Linked DNA regions of Actinoallomurus bryophytorum. The protein of the gene in region 2 interacts with the protein of the main gene of each other region in a pairwise test. Links are inferred from orthologs where the notes say so. Each region holds a gene or a part of one and is shown on either strand. Other genes may lie near its edges.

What was found. Proteins that work in one complex are often made in the same cells at the same time.
Region 1: the proteins of FB559_RS25725 (region 2) and ftsZ interact in binary tests that used the Escherichia coli proteins (3 or more experiments, as listed by UniProt). The link is inferred for Actinoallomurus bryophytorum from one-to-one orthologs.

What each region holds. Positions count from the first base shown.
Region 1 is NZ_VFOZ01000001.1:11,369-14,291, forward strand. What follows is about bases 7-2,920. They hold ftsZ (cell division protein FtsZ), read right to left. Parts: upstream 2,213-2,920; coding sequence 800-2,212; downstream 7-799. Other genes in these bases: FB559_RS00055 (YggS family pyridoxal phosphate-dependent enzyme), read right to left, coding at 19-726; FB559_RS00065 (cell division protein FtsQ/DivIB), read right to left, coding at 2,508-2,920. Also shown: more of FB559_RS00065, read right to left, coding at 2,921-2,923. UniProt on the Escherichia coli protein: Essential cell division protein that forms a contractile ring structure (Z ring) at the future cell division site. The regulation of the ring assembly controls the timing and the location of cell division.
Region 2 is NZ_VFOZ01000001.1:5,485,853-5,488,657, reverse strand. Bases 4-2,799 are described here. They hold FB559_RS25725 (rod shape-determining protein), read right to left. Parts: upstream 2,020-2,799; coding sequence 988-2,019; downstream 4-987. Other genes in these bases: FB559_RS25715 (hypothetical protein), read right to left, coding at 2,747-2,799; ndk (nucleoside-diphosphate kinase), read right to left, coding at 2,209-2,640; mreC (rod shape-determining protein MreC), read right to left, coding at 4-972. Outside these bases: more of mreC, read right to left, coding at 1-3; more of FB559_RS25715, read right to left, coding at 2,800-2,805. UniProt on the Escherichia coli protein: Forms membrane-associated dynamic filaments that are essential for cell shape determination. Acts by regulating cell wall synthesis and cell elongation, and thus cell shape.

The sequences.
Region 1 (2,923 bases), 5.5 Mb from region 2 along the record:
AGGTCCACTGTGGGGACATTACCTGACGATTGCCCGTCGGCCTCCGAGCAACGCCGTACCAACACGGACGTGTGTCGCGCCACTCACGATGGCCTGTTCCATATCTCCGCTCATGCCCGCCGAGACCGTTTTGGCGGCGGGATACGCGGCGCGAAGAGAATGGGAGATCTCTGCCAGCCGGGCGAATGCCGGGGCCGGGTCCGCGCCGAGCGGAGCCACCGCCATGACGCCGCCGAGTGCGAGCGCGTCCGCGGCGTCGAGCGCGTCCGCGAGCGCGAGCACTCCGTCCGGGTGTACGCCGCCCCGGCCCTCTTCGTCCGGCGCCGCCTCGTCGAGTGAGACCTGGATGAGGCAGCGCACCGAACGCTCCGCGTCGACGGCCGCCCGCGACAGCGCCTTGACGAGCCGCGCCCGGTCGACAGAGTGGACGACGTCGGCGTAGGAGACCACCGAACGGGCCTTGTTGGTCTGAAGCTGCCCGACGAAATGCCAGGTCAGATCCAGGTCGCGGCACTCCGTGGTCTTCGCGGCCGCCTCCTGGTCGCGGTTCTCGGCGACGTCGGTGATGCCGAGCTCGGCCAGGAGGCGTACGTCCGAGGCGGGAAAGGTCTTGGTGACCGCCACCAGGGTGACTTCGCCGGGAGAGCGGCCGGCCGCGTCACACGCCTTCGAGATGCGTTCGCGCACGGCCGCCAGATTCGCGGCGAGGTCCTGTATGCGGCTCATGCCTCTTCACTCTTCGCGGGAGACGGAGACGCGTCCCCGCGGGCGCCGGCACCGGGCCGGCGGGGAACCGTCACTACTTGAGGAAGTCCGGCACGTCCAGATCGTCGTCCTCGTCGAAGACGACGGGACGGCGGCGAGCCGCGTCGGTGTTCAGGCGCGCCGCGGTCGGCTCGGTCGCCGGCCGCGGCACCTTAGGGCCCGCGACGGCCTCATTCGAGGCGGAGCGTGGCGGAGCCGTGCCTCCGGAGTCGCGCGATTGTTCGTCGGACTTTTCGGCCCGTGCCGGCTCGGCCTTGGTCTCCTGCGGCTTGGCCTGGTCGGACTTCGGAGGCGATGACTTGTGGTCGTCATCGGCCGACTCCGAGCCGCGCTGCGGGCTCGGCGCGGGCACCGGCGTGACCCGTGGCGGCGCGGGCGCCTGCGGCGGGACGATCGGGCGGGGCGCCGCCTGGGGCGTCGCCACCGGCGGCGCGGCGACGGGCGGCCGTGATGGGGCACTGCGCTTGGACTCGGCGGGTGGCCCGGACCTGCCCTCGGACTGGACCTCGTCGAAGCCCGCCGCGATCACCGTGACGCGCACCTCGTCGCCGAGCGCGTCGTCGATGACCGCGCCGAAGATGATGTTGGCGTCGGACGCCGCCGCGTTGGACACCAGCTGCGCCGCCTCGTTGATCTCGAACAGACCGAGATCGGACCCACCGGAGATGGACAGCAGTACGCCGTGGGCGCCGTCGATGCTGGCCTCCAGCAGCGGGCTGGAGATCGCCATCTCGGCCGCGGCGACCGAGCGGTCGTCGCCACGGGCCGACCCGATGCCCATGAGGGCCGAACCGGCTCCGGACATGACCGACTTGACGTCGGCGAAGTCGAGGTTGATCAGACCCGGCGTGGTGATCAGGTCGGTGATGCCCTGAACACCGGAGAGCAGCACCTGGTCGGCCGCCTTGAAGGCGTCGAGCACGCTGACCTGACGATCGGAGATCGACAGCAGCCGGTCGTTGGGAATGACGATGAGCGTGTCGACCTCGTCGCGCAGCGTCTCGATGCCGGCCTCGGCCTGCATGGCGCGCCGCTTGCCCTCGAAGCTGAACGGGCGGGTCACCACACCTATGGTGAGCGCGCCGAGCGAACGGGCGATGCTGGCCACCACGGGCGCGCCGCCCGTGCCGGTGCCGCCACCCTCGCCTGCGGTCACGAAGACCATGTCGGCGCCCTTGAGCACCTCTTCGATCTCTTCGCGGTGATCCTCGGCGGCCTTACGGCCCACATCGGGGTTGGCCCCAGCGCCGAGCCCGCGGGTGAGCTCGCGGCCGACGTCGAGCTTGACGTCGGCATCACTCATGAGCAGCGCTTGGGCGTCGGTGTTGATCGCGATGAACTCGACACCCTTGAGGCCCTCTTCGATCATGCGGTTGACGGCATTGACACCGCCGCCGCCGATGCCGACGACCTTGATGACCGCTAGGTAATTCTGCGGTGCTGCCACAACGAGGGGCCCTTCCGCTCGCTCTGTCGTTATGATCTGCGACCGCCCGTACGGACGGCCGTCACGTTTCTCCTACAGGGCCGGAACCCTCACCCTCAAGTTGAGACTTAGAGTTATGTCAACCTAAGGCTGATACGGACAGTAGGGGCGCACCACTGCAGGGTCAACTAACCCGGCCCCGAGCCGATCGGCGTGTCGCGCGACATCCCACTCATCCTGATTTTCATCGGTTGCCACGCTCCGAACTCCCCCGTCACGCGGCCGACCCAGTGTGGCGTGCCCAGGGGGTTCACCGCTACTCGGTGGTGACGACCTCGGGCGAACTCACGTCGATGGTCTTGATGCCGCGTCGCGGAGTGGTGCTCAGCAATCCGTAGAGCAACCGTAGCTTGTCCGGCGTGCGTTCCGGGGCACCCCAGACGATGGCGACCCCCTCCTTGAGCCGCAACGTCACCGCTTCCGGCGTCGGCGCCTCGACGCTCGCGACCCGGTGGGAGATCCACGGCGGCAGGGCCTGGATCACCGCGAGCCCGGCGCGCAGGGACGGATCCGACGGCACGGGATTCGCGACGGTGAGTGACGGAAGACCTCTCGGGCGCGCCGCCGATGTGAGGACGGTCACGCCGTACCGGTCGATCTGGAGAAAGCGGTTGTCGTCCTGGACGGCGGCGATCGGGGTGCGCTCGCGTACCACGATGCGCACCGTGGCCG
Region 2 (2,805 bases):
CGTCGGGGTCGGAGCCGGCCGGGACTCGGGCGGCGGCGAGCCGGCCGCCTGGGACGGCGGCGAAACCGGCGCGGGCGGTACGGGCGGCGGAGCCGTCGGTGAGGGTGACGGAGAGGGCGGGAGCACCGAGTCGCGCGGGTTGCGTTTGGGCGGGGCCACCACCACGCCGACGACATCGAGCGAGGTGAAGTGCACGTAGGGGGTCACGAAGGCGGTGCGGGTCAGCGATCCGGGAGTGCGCTCGATCTTGGTGACGGTGCCGATCGGGACGCCGGGGACGTACGGCCGGTCGCCCTGGGAGCCGAACGAGACGATGCGCTGTCCCGGCTCCATGACCACGGTCGAGTCGAGAAGCTGGAACTTCAGCGCCGAACCGCCGCGCCGCCCGGCCCCCTGCACGATGCCGATCTCGCCGGAGTTCTCCAGTCTCCCGCCGATCGAGGACGCGGCGTCGGTGGCGAGCATCACCGTCGAGGTGGACGGCCCGACCTGGGTGACACGGCCGACCAGCCCGTCGCCGGACAGCACGGTCATGTTCGGCCGGACGCCGTTGCCGCTGCCGACGTCGAGGGAGACGGTGTCCTCCAGGCCCTCTCCGGAGGAGATGACCTCGGCCGGGACGATGCGGTAGCCGCCGAGCCCGGACGTGCCGAGGAGGCGGCTGAGCTCGTCGGCGCGTTTGCGGTCGGTCTGCCCGGTCCGCAGCTGCTGCCGGAGCTGCTGGTTCTCGCGTTCGAGCCGGTTGATGCGGCGGTGCGCGCCGGGCGCGCCGGTGAACGTGTGGAACGCACCGGCGACCGGGCGCACGACCGCGGTGGCGCCCTGCTCGATCGGGCCGAAGATGGCCTCGCCGAAGCCGCGCAGCGCGCTCAGCGGCGAGTTGTCGCCACCGCGGTAGTCCACGGTGATCATCGCGAGCGAGACGAGCAGCAGGACACCGAGCACGGCGCGAGTTCGCCGGGTGTCGTTCACCGGCCGGACGCCCCTCTAACGCCTGGGTTCGGGTACGAGGACCTGCCGAAGTGCCTCGAAGTCCTCGACGCACTTGCCTGAACCGAGCACGACCGAGTCGAGCGGGTTGTCGACCATGTGGATCGGCATGCCGGTCTCTTCGCGGAGACGCTCATCGATGTTCTTCAGCAGCGCGCCACCGCCGGTCAAGGCGATGCCGCGGTCCATGATGTCGCCGGAGAGCTCGGGCGGGCACTTGTCCAACGTGGTCTTGACCGCGTCGACCACGGTGTTGACCGGCTCCTCGATCGCGCGGCGTATCTCCTCGGCGGAGATCACGACGGTCTTCGGCAGGCCGCTCACGAGATCGCGACCGCGGATCTCGGCGTGCGGCTCGTCCTCGAACGGGTACGCGGACCCGATCGCCATCTTGATCTCTTCGGAGGTGCGCTCCCCCAGCATGAGGGAGTACTCCTTCTTCGCGTAGGAGATGATCGCCTGGTCGAGCTCGTCTCCGCCGACGCGGATCGACTGGCTCGTCACGATGCCGCCGAGCGAGATGATCGCGACCTCGGTGGTGCCACCGCCGATGTCGACGACCATGTTGCCGGTCGGCTCGTGCACCGGGAGCCCGGCGCCGATCGCGGCGGCCATCGGCTCTTCGATGATGTAGACGCGCCTGGCTCCGGCCTGGTAGCCGGCCTCCTTCACCGCGCGCTGCTCCACCCCGGTGATCCCGCTGGGCACGGCCACGACGATCCGCGGTTTGGCGAAATGTCGTCGTTTATGCACTTTTTGGATGAAATAGCGCAACATGCGTTCGGTCACGTCGAAGTCGGCGATCACGCCGTCCTTCAGCGGACGCACCGCGACGATGTTGCCCGGCGTACGGCCGATCATCCGCTTGGCTTCGATACCGACGGCGACGATCTTGCCCGTGTTCGTGTTGATCGCCACGACAGAGGGCTCGTTGAGCACGATGCCGCGACCGCGGACGTAGACCAACGTGTTCGCCGTACCTAGATCTACCGCCATGTCGCGGCCGAGGAACGACAGCTTGTTACCCATGAAGAAAGGCAGCCCTTCGAGATTGGCGGGCGTGCAGGAGCGCATTGTCATGGTAACTCGGAACACGCCAGTTGATGCAGGACCAATCGGCGCGCGTCGCCGATCGGTTGTGCTCCGGTCAGGGCCCGGTCATGGTAAAACAAACGCGCGGACCGGAGTCGCTCCGGCCCGCGCGTGTTCACGCCGACGTCAGAAAAGGTTCGGGAAGAAGAGCTTGATCTCACGCTCGGCGGAGTAGGTGGAGTCGGAGCCGTGCACGATGTTCTCCTGGATCTCCAGCGCGTGGTCGCCACGGACCGTGCCGGGCCCGGCGGCCACCGGGTCGGTCGCGCCGGCCAGCCCGCGGAACGCCTCGATCGCACGCGGTCCCTCGACCACCATGGCGACGAGCGGACCACCCGTGATGAACTCCACCAGCGAGCCGAAGAACGGCTTTTCGCGGTGCTCCTCGTAGTGGGTCTCGGCGACGTCGCGCTCGAGCGTGCGAAGCTCCAGCGCGACGAGCTTCAGGCCCTTGCGCTCGATGCGCGCGATCACGTCGCCGACAAGCCCCCGGCGTACGCCGTCGGGCTTGACGAGGATGAGGGTGCGTTCGGACACGGGTGGTTCTCCTAGCGTCATGGATTGCGGTCGTCGGCGGGGGGCCGCGCCTTCGCCGCCTGGAACACGGCCGTGTCGCGCTGGATCCGCGGCGATCGCGGCCGGGCCTCCGCGTGTGGCTGCGATCCTACCCGCCCCATCCGGCCCGCAGGGCGGCCCCGCCGGTGTCCGGAGCCGCGGCGATAC